Regions from separate parts of the Citrobacter werkmanii genome, predicted to be linked through region 2. Evidence: riboswitches for the same ligand, from Rfam matches in the RefSeq annotation. Region 2 holds a riboswitch; the other holds the start of a gene.
The links. Region 2 has a riboswitch for cobalamin ahead of btuB (TonB-dependent vitamin B12 receptor BtuB). Riboswitches for the same ligand answer to the same signal wherever they lie in the genome.

Region 1 (7,545 bases), 2.2 Mb from region 2:
GTACGGGCGCCAAGGATGCCAATGGAGCGATAACGTTTTTCAAGTTTCATCGCGTCCAGTAAGGCGCTGTCTACGTTGGCGATTACCAGACCGACGGTGTCGCCAATCGCGGTACCGACAAACTCCGTTAAACTGCAGCTTTTCTCTGCCATAGCCGTTTCTCGTGTTGGGTGATTATTTTCAGGGATAGCCTGCTGTTCTGGGGTTGCCACGCGAGCAATCACCTGCGCCATGATCTGTTCAACCAGCTCATTGCTGCTCATTAGCTAATTCCCTTCGGTAAGATTTTTTCTACATCGGTATGAGGGCGCGGGATAACGTGTACGGCTTTCACTTCTCCCACATTACGGGCTGCGGCGGCGCCGGCATCTGTTGCTGCTTTGACTGCGCCGACATCGCCGCGGACAATAACGGTTACCAGCCCCGAACCAATTTTTTCGTAGCCGACCAGCATTACATTGGCTGACTTCACCATTGCATCTGCGGCCTCTATGGCTGCAGTTAAGCCTTTGGTTTCTACCATTCCTAACGCTTCTTGTTGCATAAAGACCTCGCCTGGGTTGTCCCGATATTCATGACTATAAAAAGAAGCGAGGAAAAAGAATGGCTGAGTTGAAAGTATGAATGAAAAAATAGTGAGGTTATGGTGATATAAAATTGCTATGTTTTATTTTATCTTTTTGTTTTTAATGGTTATTTTTTATTTTCATAATATGAATATTTAGTTATGTTCATTCCATATTTACACTTTTGTTAGTGACATTAAAAATGGCATTTGCTATGCGGAAAAATGAAAATGTGATGATTGTCTGAAAACATAATTCTGCCAATAGCAATATTTTATCGTTTCACAAATGTACCACTAATAGTGGATTTCCCTGTGTTCTCGCCTGTTTTAATAAAAGTGATAGCAAGAATTTGCTATCTCAGCACGATTTTGAGGGGCATGCCGCCTTCAGATTGCCAACATTTTGCCGATACGGCTTTTTATAGTAAGCCTTGAAGTATTCTACGTACCAGCAAGGAGTCCGCTGGTAAAGACACGAACTCTGCTTAGAAGGTGTCACAATGAACGATTCACTAAAAGCGCAATGCATTGCTGAGTTTTTGGGTACCGGGCTGTTTTTGTTTTTTGGCATCGGATGCCTGAGCGCACTTAAAGTCGCGGGCGCCAGTTTGGGATTATGGGAGATCTGCATCATATGGGGGTTGGGGATCTCGCTTGCCGTTTACCTGACAGCGGGGATTTCTGGCGCGCATCTCAATCCTGCAATCACCATCGCCCTGTGGTTATTTGCCTGTTTTCCGGGGCGCAAAGTTGTGCCATACACCGTAGCGCAGGTTGCGGGTGCCTTTGGCGGCGCGTTGCTAGCCTATCTGCTGTACGGAAGTCTATTTACCGAATATGAGTCTGCCCATCAAATGGTACGCGGCAGCCTTGAAAGCCTGCAATTGGCCAGTATTTTTAGTACTTATCCAGCGGCGGCGCTCAGCGTCTGGCAGGCTGCGCTGGTTGAAGTAGTGATCACTTCCATTCTGATGGGCATGATCATGGCACTTACCGATGACGGTAATGGCGTCCCCAGAGGGCCATTGGCGCCTTTATTGATTGGCATTCTGGTGGCTGTTCTCGGTGCATCTACCGGGCCGCTCACCGGATTTGCGATGAACCCGGCACGTGATTTCGGTCCAAAATTATTTGCATGGATGGCCGGGTGGGGAGATGTGGCGATGACTGGCGGGCGTGATATCCCTTATTTCATCGTACCGATTGTGGCCCCCATCATCGGTGCGTGCGCGGGCGCAGCAATTTATCGTTATTTTATTGGCAAAAATTTACCGTGTAATACGTGTAAACTGGAGGAAAATGAGAGCTAGCTTCACGGAAGATGTTTATTTTTAAAGCGTAAAAACTGTTTTCGTGATCCGGTTTCCTGAACCGCTGAAAAAGTCTCCCCACAATGGGAGACTTTTGTTATGTTCGATGATGACTTTCATCAGCGCCCAGGAAAGCGAGATGAAACTGGATGTGTAAATAGTATGTTTTATTTATAACAATAAATTAACTGAGAGGTTTTATCATGATTTCTGCGAGTGCCCTGAACTCAGAACTCATTAATAAAATCGCACAGGATTTTGCGCAGGCCACCAGTCTGGCTGTTGTGGTTGTCAATATTCACGGTGATGAAATTTCTGAGCTTTTTAATTTCACCCCTTTTTGTCAGTTGATGCGCCAGCATCCTCAGCACAGTACCCGTTGTCGTATGAGCGATCGCTGTGGCGGGCTGGAAGCTTCAAAATCCGATCAACCCTGCATCTATCGCTGCCACGCGGGGCTTACCGACTTCTCAATTCCGCTGGTAATTGCGGGTCACCTGGTTGGGTTCGTATTGTGTGGTCAGGTGCGTTTAAGTAACGATGTCGGCCTGGTGGATATCCTGAACGTCGATGACCGCTGGCAAGCCGATCCCGAACTGCTCAGTGAATTTCGTAATGTGCCGGAGATGGACTATTCGCGCGTTATCGCCTCGGCGGATCTGCTAAAGCTCATCGTGGAAAATTGCCTTAAAAAACAACTAAATTTTGTGGTTATCAAAGACAACCCGCAGCAGGCAGAGCCAGTACGCGCCAACCGAACGCCGAATCCTCACGACAGCAAAATGAAAAAAGCGCTGCGCTATATTGATGCGCATTTGTCAGATGAGTTACGCCTGGAAGATGTTGCGTCTCATGTTTACCTTAGCCCTTACTATTTCAGTAAATTGTTCAAAAAATATCAGGGTATCGGGTTTAACGCCTGGGTAAATCAACAGCGAATGGCGAGTGCCAAAGAGTTACTCTGTCATAGTGACTGGAGCATAGCCAGCATTGCGCGTAATTTAGGCTTTTCACAAACCAGTTATTTCTGCAAAGTATTCCGCCAGACGTATCAGGTTACGCCGCAGGCATTTCGCCAGCAAATAAATGTCATTTCACGCGGTGAGTCCGCTTAAATAGCAATATTTTGCTATTGCCGATTTTTGATATCGGGCGCTATGTCAGTAATTATAAAATGAAAAGTAACAACAGCAGTCAATAAATTGTCATAGCGCAACAAAATAATAGTATTAGAGGGATAAACTGCACCAGTTTTTATTTTTGTGATGAGATACAGTGTCTGTATGCCTGACTTTCTTTATTCTTTGCTGACACTTTCATTCAAAATGTGAACATGTGAATAAGTGGGTTTATGCCAGATAATTGGCTGAATGAATCCGGAAAGATATTAAATTGAATTATTGTCATGAGGTCGTGAATTTACCTCATAACAGGGAGCTTAATTAAGGCTCCTGAACTGACAGGTTTGCCACATTTGTGGTAGGGAAGGGGGTGAGAATCCCCCGCAGCCCCCGCTGCTGTGATGCTGACGACCCCGTATGGACCACTGATCGCAAGATTGGGAAGGACGGGTGAGGATGACGCTAAGCCAGAAGACCTGCCTGTCAGTGACTACCAACAACTTCGGTGGGAAGTGGGTGGTTCAGATGCATACAGTCGAGAGACTGGGTATCTCTACACCCCTACCACCCTGAACAGGATCAGGGTATGGCGGCCAATTTTCACGCATTTGTTCTTGCAGGTACCGGAAGCGGCTGTGGTAAAACCACGGTGACGCTGGGCTTGTTGAGCTTGTTGAAAAAACGCGGTTTACGCGTCCAGCCTTGCAAAGTGGGGCCTGATTACCTTGATACCGGCTGGCATACAGCGGTATGCGGTACCGCTTCCCGCAATCTTGATAGCTTCATGCTTCCCGCTTCCACTCTCAATGCTTTATTCCGCGAGCAGATGCAACATGCCGATATCGCCGTGATTGAAGGCGTGATGGGGTTGTATGACGGTTATGGTACCGACCCGAACTACTGCAGTACCGCCGCGATGGCCAAACAGTTAGGTTGCCCGGTCATCTTACTGGTTGATGGTAAAGCTGTTTCCACCTCGATAGCCGCAACGGTAATGGGTTTTCAGCATTTTGATCCCACGCTGAACATCGCCGGGGTGATCGTTAATCGGGTCAACAGCGAAACGCATTATCAGCTGCTGAAGGTGGCGATTGAGCGTTACTGTTCCGTTCCTGTATTAGGCTACGTTCCCCGTATGGAAGGCGTTGCGCTTCCGGAGCGTCATCTGGGGCTGGTTACTGCGCGTGAGTCTGTTATCAATCAGCAGCCGTGGCAGGACTTTGCCGCGACGCTGGAGCAGACGCTGGATATCGATGCTCTACTGAAATTAAGCCAGCTAAACACCCTCCCTGCGGGTGAATGGCCTACGCTTCCCGATACTGATGCCGGAGAAGGGCTAACGCTTGCTATCGCTGATGACGAAGCGTTCAACTTTTATTACCCGGACAATATTACTTTGCTTGAACGCACGGGGCTGAAGATTGTCCGTTTTAGCCCGTTGCACGACACCTGTTTACCTGATTGTCAGATGATCTGGCTGGGTGGCGGATACCCTGAGTTACATGCTGCGGCTCTGGCCCGCAATGTCTCGCTGCTTAAGCAATTGCGAGCCGCACATCACTGCGGCGTGGCGATTTACGCCGAGTGCGGTGGGCTGATGTATCTCGGCAGTTCGCTGGAGGACAGCCACGGTGATAGCTGGTTGATGGCGGATATCATTCCCGGTCACAGCAAAATGGGGAAACGTCTGACCCGATTTGGCTACTGCGAGGCGCAGGCCGCGCAGCAAACCTTGTTAGCTGCAGAAGGCGAAGTGCTGCGTGGGCATGAATTTCACTACTCAGATTTTATTCCTGAAACTCCCGCGGTGATGCACTGTCGTAAAGTGCGCGATGGCAAAACGTTGCAGACCTGGTCCGGCGGCTGGCAGGTGGGTAACACTTTCGCCAGCTATCTACACGTTCATTTTGCTCAACGTCCGCAGATGCTTAACCATTGGTTGGCAGCCGCGAGGAGCGCGCTATGACGATCCTTGCGTGGTGTGTTGCCTGGCTGCTTGATTTTATTATTGGCGATCCGCAGAACTGGCCGCATCCGGTGCGCTGGATTGGCAATCTGATTTCTGCCATGCAGCGAGTCGTGCGGCGCTACTGCCATAGCGATCGTGCGTTGCGCATTGGTGGCGCGGCGATGTGGGTAGTGGTGGTTGGCCTGACCTGGGCTGTGTCCTGGGGCGTACTGGCGCTGGCGCACTCTATTCATCCCTGGCTTGGTTGGGTGGTAGAGGTTTGGATGATCTTTACCGTGCTGGCGGGGCGCTGTCTGGCGAACGCCGCGCAGGATGTCGAACGTCCGTTGCGTGCCGGTAACCTTGCCGCAAGTCGGGAAAAGTTATCTTGGATCGTGGGTCGCGATACTTCGCAATTACAACCTCAGCAGATCAATCGTGCCGTGGTGGAAACCGTGGCCGAAAACACCGTTGATGGCATCATCGCGCCGCTGTTTTTCCTTCTTCTCGGCGGCGCGCCTTTGGCGATGGCCTACAAAGCGGTAAATACCCTTGACTCCATGGTGGGTTACAAACATGAAAAATACCGCGCTATCGGTATGGTCAGCGCGCGTCTGGATGATGTCGCAAATTATATTCCTGCGAGACTGAGCTGGCTGCTGCTGGGCGTGGCTGCATTTTTATGCCGTCAGGACGGTTCGCGTGCTTTGCAGATCGGCTGGCGCGATCGCTATAACCACAGTAGCCCAAACTGCGCGTGGTCGGAGGCCTCCGTTGCCGGGGCATTAGGTATTCGTCTGGGTGGCCCTAATGACTACTTTGGCGAGCGCGTTGAGAAACCGTGGATTGGTGATGCACAACGCGACATTTCGGTAGACGACATTTCCCATACGATTCGATTGATGTGGGTGGCATCGACGCTGGCACTGGCGCTGTTTATCGCGCTGCGGTGGCTGCTGGTCGGTGTAGCCTGAGGACAACACTATGCAATATATCCAGCAACCCCAGGCTATTGAGGCCAAAAGTTTCGACATTATAGGCGAGATTATCCGTGAAACCCGTCCGGACTATCAGTTTGCCAGTCCGTTGCATGAAGCCATTATCAAGCGGGTCATTCACACCACGGCGGATTTCGACTGGCTGGACATTCTGTGGTTTTCCAGTGATGTGCTGGAGCAGTTCTGCGCGGCGCTTAGCCGTTCGAGCGTGATTTATACCGATACCACCATGGCCCTTTCCGGGATCAATAAAACGCTGCTGGCAAAATTTGGCGGCGAGTGCCGCTGCTATATCAGCGATCCACGAGTCGTACGTACGGCAAAAGAGCAGGGGATCACCCGCTCAATGGCGGCTGTCGATGTTGCGGTGAAAGAAGAGGGGGAAAAGCTGTTTGTTTTTGGCAACGCGCCGACAGCGCTGTTCCGCCTGCTTGAGCATGATGTTGCGGTTAGCGGTGTGGTTGGTGTACCGGTTGGGTTCGTTGGTGCTGAAGAGTCGAAAGATGCCCTGACCCAAAGCAACCTGCCGGCCATTGCTGCGTTAGGCCGTAAAGGGGGGAGTAACGTCGCCGCTGCTATCGTCAATGCCATGCTTTATCACATGCAGGGGGCGCGATGAGCGAGGCCTTCGATACGCCGGTGTGGCACAACGGCAAAGCGCTGCGTAAAGGATATACCACGGGATCGTGCGCGACGGCGGCTGCAAAAGTGGCGGCGCTGATGGTATTGCGCCAGCACCTGATCCATCAGGTTTCCATCGTGACGCCTTCCGGGGTGACGCTGTGCCTGAACGTCGAATCGCCGCATATCGAAGGGCAGCAGGCGATAGCCGCGATCCGTAAAGACGGTGGCGATGATGTCGATGCCACGCATGGCATGCTGATTTTTGCCCACGTGACGTTAGATGATAGTGGCGTGATCGCCTTACAGGGCGGTGAAGGGGTCGGTACGGTTACCCGCAAAGGGATCGGTCTACCGGTGGGGAGTTCGGCGATTAACCGCACACCTCGCCAGACCATTGAGTCGGCGGTACGTGAAGCGATTGGTCCAAATCGTGGGGCGCAGATTGAAATCTTCGCGCCGGAAGGCGAAGAGCGGGCGCAAAAAACTTACAACTCGCGGCTTGGCATTCTGGGCGGTATTTCGATTATTGGCACCACGGGTATCGTCACGCCAATGTCGGAAGAGAGCTGGAAGCGTTCGCTGTCGCTGGAGCTGGAAATTAAACGCGCGGCGGGTCTGGATCGCGTGGTTCTGGTGCCGGGAAACCACGGTGAACGTTTTGTGCGTGAACAGATGGGCATCGACACCCAGGTTGTGGTCACCATGAGCAACTTTGTCGGCTACATGATTGAAGAAGCCGTCCGTCTGGGATTTCGGCAAATCGTGCTGGTGGGACATCCCGGGAAACTTATCAAAATCGCGGCGGGGATCTTCCATACCCACAGCCATATTGCCGATGCGCGTATGGAAACGCTGGTGGCCCATCTCGCGTTGCTTGGCGCGCCTCTGGAACTGCTGAGGCTGGTCAGCGACTGCGATACTACCGAAGCGGCGATGGAACACATCGACGCGTACGGCTTTCAGCATATTTATAACC
Region 2 (7,545 bases):
CCGTGGCATTCTGATCCACGATTACTAGCGATTCCGACTTCATGGAGTCGAGTTGCAGACTCCAATCCGGACTACGACATACTTTATGAGGTCCGCTTGCTCTCGCGAGGTCGCTTCTCTTTGTATATGCCATTGTAGCACGTGTGTAGCCCTACTCGTAAGGGCCATGATGACTTGACGTCATCCCCACCTTCCTCCAGTTTATCACTGGCAGTCTCCTTTGAGTTCCCGGCCGGACCGCTGGCAACAAAGGATAAGGGTTGCGCTCGTTGCGGGACTTAACCCAACATTTCACAACACGAGCTGACGACAGCCATGCAGCACCTGTCTCACGGTTCCCGAAGGCACTAAGGCATCTCTGCCAAATTCCGTGGATGTCAAGAGTAGGTAAGGTTCTTCGCGTTGCATCGAATTAAACCACATGCTCCACCGCTTGTGCGGGCCCCCGTCAATTCATTTGAGTTTTAACCTTGCGGCCGTACTCCCCAGGCGGTCGACTTAACGCGTTAGCTCCGGAAGCCACGCCTCAAGGGCACAACCTCCAAGTCGACATCGTTTACGGCGTGGACTACCAGGGTATCTAATCCTGTTTGCTCCCCACGCTTTCGCACCTGAGCGTCAGTCTTTGTCCAGGGGGCCGCCTTCGCCACCGGTATTCCTCCAGATCTCTACGCATTTCACCGCTACACCTGGAATTCTACCCCCCTCTACAAGACTCTAGCCTGCCAGTTTCGGATGCAGTTCCCAGGTTGAGCCCGGGGATTTCACATCCGACTTGACAGACCGCCTGCGTGCGCTTTACGCCCAGTAATTCCGATTAACGCTTGCACCCTCCGTATTACCGCGGCTGCTGGCACGGAGTTAGCCGGTGCTTCTTCTGCGAGTAACGTCAATCACTAAGGTTATTAACCTTAATGCCTTCCTCCTCGCTGAAAGTACTTTACAACCCGAAGGCCTTCTTCATACACGCGGCATGGCTGCATCAGGCTTGCGCCCATTGTGCAATATTCCCCACTGCTGCCTCCCGTAGGAGTCTGGACCGTGTCTCAGTTCCAGTGTGGCTGGTCATCCTCTCAGACCAGCTAGGGATCGTCGCCTAGGTGAGCCGTTACCCCACCTACTAGCTAATCCCATCTGGGCACATCCGATGGCAAGAGGCCCGAAGGTCCCCCTCTTTGGTCTTGCGACATTATGCGGTATTAGCTACCGTTTCCAGTAGTTATCCCCCTCCATCGGGCAGTTTCCCAGACATTACTCACCCGTCCGCCACTCGTCACCCGAGAGCAAGCTCTCTGTGCTACCGTTCGACTTGCATGTGTTAGGCCTGCCGCCAGCGTTCAATCTGAGCCATGATCAAACTCTTCAATTTAAGTTTGATGCTCGTGAATTAAACTTCGTAATGAATTACGTGTTCACTCAGAGACTTGGTATTCATTTTTCGTCTTGCGACGTTAAGAATCCGTATCCTCGAGTGCCCACACAGATTGTCTGATAAATTGTTAAAGAGCAGTTGCGACGCGCTTTGGCGCTCTGTCGCGAGGTCCCGTATATTACGTTTTCCTCATTCAGAGTCAAGCATTTATTTTTGCTTTTCTCTCCGGGATTCTCACTGGAACCCCGCTGACCCGGCGGCGTGTAATCCGTTGTTCCGTGTCAGTGGAGGCGCATTATAGGGAGTTATTTCAGGCTGACAAGGGGAAATTCAAAATAATCTTCCGAGTGCGCATTTTTTCATCAAAATCGATTAAACCGCCAGTTTTTCGAGCGTTTTGAAGCCATAACGTTGCAGCACGGGCAATAATTGTTCGGCTTCTGTCGTCATCGCCATACAGAATGCGACATTCTCATCGGTTGATTTCGCGTCGGGCGCTTCATGTTCTAATAACCAGGCCGTGCGACGCGCAATCGCGGCCCCCGAATCCACCAGTCGCGTCCCCTCGGGCAGGACCTGTAAAAGTTCTTCCTGTAATAGAGGGAAATGGGTGCAGCCCAGCACCACCGTGTCGGGTGGTTCCGACATCCGCAGCCACGGACGTAGAATGCGGCGCAACTCCTCCAGAGAGACCGTTTCGCCGTGCAGCTTCGCTTCCGCCAGTTCTACCAGCTCGGCAGACCCCAACATCGCAATCTGACATTCGTTAGCAAACCGCGCAATCAACTCATGGGTATACGACCGCTTCACCGTCGCACGTGTAGCCAGCAGTCCCACAACGCCATTCGCCGTGAGTCGCGCCGCCGGTTTAATAGCAGGAACGACGCCTACAACCGGGAAGGCAAATTTCGCACGTAATGCAGGAAGCGACACAGTACTTGCGGTATTACACGCGATGACCGCAAGAGAGAGTGGATAGCGCTGCTGGACCGCAGTCACAATCTCAACAACACGCTCGACGATAAATTCCTCGCTCTTCTCACCATAAGGAAAGGCGACATTATCAAAAGCGTATATATAGTGGAGATCCGGCAGCAGACTGCGGATCTCATTGTAGACCGACAACCCACCGACGCCGGAATCAAACACCAGCACGGTGGGACGTGGATCAGAAGGTGTAGCTGCCAGACAAGGTGTATTCCCGCCCTGCAGTTGCGTAGCCATAAACTGTCTCGTAATCTTTATCGAACAGGTTGGCGATTTTACCACGAACAGTCAGCTGTGAGGTGATTGGATATGCCACTGTCAGATCCCACAGGCTCACTCCCCCCATTTTTACCGGCTGATTGGTGACGAAGTCCGTGTCATAACGCGTTCCCAGATAATGATAGGTCAGGCCCCAGTCAAAATCGTAAACCTGCCAGTCAAGCTGGTACTTCACCTGCTGTTTAGAACGACGCGCCAGTGGTTTATCGGTAATCGCATTTCGTGCATCAACGTAATCGTAGCTCAGGGTGTGCGCCAGCGGCCCGGTATCAAAGTTTGCTGTCGCTTCGACACCTTTAATACGTACTTTGCCTTCGTTAAAGTATTTCTCGGTATGTGGGTCGTAATCGATCATGTTATCGATATCGTTGCGATATCCTGACAAACGCCAGTTCACATCCGCCGTCAGCCCTTCAAACGCCCCTTCCCACTGCTTACTCTCTTCAGGATCCAGATTCGAATTGCCGTAATAGCCATGCAACTGCCCGAGATTTGGTGCTTTGTAGGAAGTACCGTAGGAGGCAATAAAGCGATAACCTTCAATAAACTCCCACCCGGCGCTGGTTTGCCATGTACCATGGCGACCAAACTCGGAGTTATCATCACTGCGTGCCGCACCTTCAAAGGTAAAGTCACCCAGTTGCTGCAACCCGGTGAGATAGAGGCCAGTGTTACGCTGGTCGTAACCGTCCGTGACATACGCGGTGCCAGGCTCCGTAGTTTGCTTTTGCCAGTCGACGCCCGCACCCACATTACCGTGGCCAACCACCATACTGTTCGACCACTGAACATTATATTGCTTCATCTCATCCAGCGTGGCCGAGGAGTCATAGCGGCCATAATCCGGATCATAGTTGTAGTCTTTACTGTGGCTATAGCTGGAAACCAGCTGTGACTGGATAATTTCACCATTGAAGCGCAGTCCGGCATCCCAGCTTTGGCTATAGAGTTTTCGGGTATCGACCAGTGGTGAGTTCGGAGAATAGTACGAATCGTAATTCGTGCGGTTATCATAACCGTAGCCACGAACAAACCCGCTCCAGGTGTCAGAGAAGTTGTGTTCCAGCGCGCCATATAGCGTCTTACTTAAGAAGCCGTCTTTGTCGGGTTGAGCCTGAGAGCCAGTACTACCGTAAGCCACGACATCAAAGCCTTTGGTATAGGCATAATCGCCCATCAACGTGACACGCGTATTTTCACCTAACTGTTGTTGGGTTGAGACATCGTAATTCTGGTAGCCATTGCTTCCCACGCCAGCGGTCAGTTCCGTCCCCGGCTTTTCGCGCGTCGTAATGATATTCACCACGCCGCCGATCGCATCAGAACCATAAATAGCCGAACGCGGCCCACGAATGTACTCAATACGTTGTACCAACGATACCGGGAACTGGCTAAGATCGGCTGCGCCGCTAACCCCTGCCAGGTTCAGACGTACACCGTCAATCAGCACCAGAACATGGCTGGCGTTGGTGCCGCGAATAGAAATAGACGAATTTTGTCCCATACCACCGTATTGGGCGATATCCACGCCTGGCAAGCGACGAAGCACATCATTCACGGAGGTAGATTGCCAGCGGTCGATATCCTGACGCGTAACAACGGTGATAGGAGCAAGTACTGCGCTACGAGGCTGCTGAAAACGGTTGGCAGTGACGACGAGAGTATCTGGGCTAGCATCCTGTGCCCAACCAGAAAATGCCGTGACGGAAAGCGCCGTCCACAGCAACGATTTTTTAATCATTGTAAAGCATCCACAATATAAGAAGGATGCCGCAGGTCCCACCGATAGTACGCGATGATGAAAACCAGATGCGACGTTAGCCGGCAGGTCTTCGGGCTTGGAGGCGACTTAAAGAGACGATGACTTCCCACGGCAAGCCGCAGTGTCTGCACCAGGTGCGCTCATCTCCTACCTTCCTTACCGCTGCGCGTCAGCTCCAGATTCACACTGGATTCCCTTTTAACTCACAGGACCGGAAAACGGATGCTACAGTTTGTTACAACCCACTGTCCAGACTGTGTATCACAATATCGGAAATCATCAATGACTGGACATCTGTTGAGCAATCCCTACAATCCCCGCGTACTTTTATTTTTCAGGACGCATCATGACCCCCGAACATCTTCCGACAGAACAGTACGACGCGCAGTTAGCTGAAAAAGTGGTGCGTCTGCAGAGCTTAATGACACCGTTTTATGCACAGGCTCCGGAAGTGTTTCGCTCACCGGTCAGTCACTACCGTATGCGTGCCGAATTCCGGCTGTGGCATGACGGTGATGACCTGTACCACATCATGTTCGATCAACAGACGAAAAGCCGTATTCGCGTCGACAGCTTCCCGGCGGCCAGCGAGCTTATCAACACGCTGATGACGGCAATGATTGAAGGGGTACGCAACAACCGTGTCCTGCGCCACAAACTGTTCCAGATTGATTACCTCACCACCCTGAGCGATCAAGCGGTCGTCTCGATGCTTTACCATAAAAAGCTGGATGACGAATGGCGTCATGAAGCCGAAGCACTACGGGACGCGCTGCGCGCACAAAATCTGAACGTGCATCTGATTGGTCGGGCCACCAAAACCAAAATCGAGCTGGATCAGGACTATATTGACGAACGCTTGCCGGTCGCAGGTAAAGAGATCATCTACCGCCAGGTTGAGAACAGCTTCACCCAGCCCAATGCCGCGATGAATATTCAGATGCTGGAATGGGCGATTGATGTCACCAAAGATTCCCAGGGCGACCTGCTTGAGCTGTACTGCGGTAATGGCAACTTCTCATTAGCGCTGGCGCAAAATTTCAACCGCGTGCTGGCGACTGAAATCGCCAAACCATCCGTGGCGGCTGCCCAGTACAACATTGCGGCTAACCATATTGATAACGTACAAATTATCCGCATGGCGGCAGAAGAGTTTACTCAGGCGATGAATGGGGTTCGCGAGTTCAACCGTTTGCAGGGGATCGATCTGAAGAGTTACCAGTGTGAAACCATTTTCGTTGACCCACCGCGTAGCGGTCTGGACAGCGAAACGGAGAAAATGGTGCAGGCGTATCCGCGTATTCTGTACATCTCCTGCAACCCGGAGACGCTGTGTAAGAATCTGGAAACGTTAAGCCAGACGCACAATGTTTCACGTCTGGCTCTGTTCGATCAGTTCCCGTATACGCACCATATGGAGTGTGGCGTGTTACTGACCGCGAAGTAAGTGATGTCCTGGCCGGGCTTGCCCGGCCTACAAATATTATTCCGCAATTTCCTGCTTACGGTTACGCACTTTAACGCCGATCCAGAACACCAGAATCACCGACAGTACCGCCGGGAAGAAGTTAGAACCAATATCCGGATATTCAGCGCGTACCACGGTGCTGTACAACAGAACACCGAGAATAAAACAGGCGGCGGCCAGGCCTGGTAGCCCCACAGGCATGGTACGGTTCTGATAGCGTTGATGCAGACAATAAACCGTCAGCACCAGCGAAATAATCGGGAATACTGAGAATGGCACAATGGAGCTAAACAGCGCCGCAAATGTGCCATTGATCGATAAGCCAGCAACCAGCGCCAGCAGCAGCGTACCTTTATCTTGACCTGACTGTTTCATTGCTCGTCCTTCTCGTTACTCGGAGTGGTGCGTCATCTTCTCTTGTTCACGGCGGTACCAATAAAATGCGCCTTTCGCGATCATGCGTAGTTGCAATACCAGCCGCTCTTCCAGCTGTCGACGCTGTTCAGCGCCAACATCCAGTGCTTCTGCCCCGGCGCTGAACACAATCGTTACCATGGCTTCGGCCTGCGCTTCAGTAAACGCACGGGGCATATGGTTTTCGAGTTCCAGATAGTCCGCAAGTTCCGCAATGAAGTGCTGAATTTCACGTGCGACCGCTGCACGAAACGCTGCGGAGGTTCCCGAACGCTCGCGCAATAATAAACGGAAGGCGTTGGGATTGTTGCCGATGAATTCCATAAATGTTGAGACCGAGGTACGGATCACACTCCCGCCTTTGGCGATACGCTGACGCGCCTGACGCATCAACTGACGCAGCATCAGACCACTTTCGTCCACCATCGTCAGTCCGAGCTCATCCACATCGCGGAAATGGCGATAAAACGAGGTTGGCGCAATGCCCGCTTCACGAGCAACTTCTCGTAAACTGAGACTAGCAAAACTACGCTCAGCACTGAGTTGACTAAATGCAGCCTCTACCAGCGAACGCCGGGTTTTCTCTTTTTGTTGCGCTCTAACGCCCATCACGATGTCTGAATCCTTCCACATACCTTACTGGCACTATACCAGAGATTAGGCGGTTGGCATGGCTTTGTTAATGATTGTTTACGCGCAGTTTGTGCTTCGACTTCGCAAAAAAGCACAACGATAATTGGGTTATCCCGACAACGATGTTACTATTCTGTTGCTTTTGTGTATAAGAACAGGTAAGCCTGACCATGTCACATTCCTACGATTACGATGCAATAGTAATAGGTTCCGGTCCCGGCGGCGAAGGCGCTGCAATGGGTCTGGTTAAACAGGGAGCGCGCGTCGCGGTGATTGAGCGCTATCATAACGTCGGCGGAGGCTGTACCCACTGGGGCACCATCCCGTCGAAAGCACTCCGCCACGCCGTCAGCCGTATTATTGAATTCAATCAGAACCCACTTTACAGCGACCATTCCCGACTTCTCCGTTCTTCCTTCGCCGATATTCTCAACCATGCTGATAACGTGATTAATCAGCAAACGCGCATGCGGCAAGGTTTTTACGAGCGTAATCACTGCGAGATTTTGCAGGGAAATGCCCGTTTTGTTGACGAACACACTATCGCCCTGGAATGCCACGACGGCACGGTGGAAACGCTGACCGCGGATAAGTTCGTGATCGCCTGCGGTTCACGCCCTTATCGCCCTG

Region 1: another riboswitch for cobalamin. It lies ahead of FOB24_RS15970 (cobyrinate a,c-diamide synthase); the one in region 2 lies ahead of btuB (TonB-dependent vitamin B12 receptor BtuB).

Annotation. Positions count from the first base shown of each region.
Region 1 is NZ_CP044101.1:3,146,005-3,153,549, reverse strand. It holds gene pduB (propanediol utilization microcompartment protein PduB) at 1-263, opposite strand, end outside; gene pduA (propanediol utilization microcompartment protein PduA) at 263-544, opposite strand; gene pduF (propanediol diffusion facilitator PduF) at 1,069-1,878, shown strand; gene pocR (transcriptional regulator PocR) at 2,082-2,993, shown strand; cobalamin riboswitch at 3,323-3,497, shown strand; gene FOB24_RS15970 (cobyrinate a,c-diamide synthase) at 3,586-4,965, shown strand; gene cbiB (adenosylcobinamide-phosphate synthase CbiB) at 4,962-5,921, shown strand; gene FOB24_RS15960 (cobalt-precorrin-8 methylmutase) at 5,932-6,564, shown strand; gene cbiD (cobalt-precorrin-5B (C(1))-methyltransferase CbiD) at 6,561-7,545, shown strand, end outside.
Region 2 is NZ_CP044101.1:432,862-440,406, reverse strand. It holds rRNA gene FOB24_RS02790 (16S ribosomal RNA) at 1-1,369, opposite strand, end outside; gene murI (glutamate racemase) at 1,745-2,596, opposite strand; gene btuB (TonB-dependent vitamin B12 receptor BtuB) at 2,541-4,379, opposite strand; cobalamin riboswitch at 4,445-4,631, opposite strand; gene trmA (tRNA (uridine(54)-C5)-methyltransferase TrmA) at 4,747-5,847, shown strand; gene FOB24_RS02770 (YijD family membrane protein) at 5,884-6,243, opposite strand; gene fabR (HTH-type transcriptional repressor FabR) at 6,259-6,894, opposite strand; gene sthA (Si-specific NAD(P)(+) transhydrogenase) at 7,086-7,545, shown strand, end outside.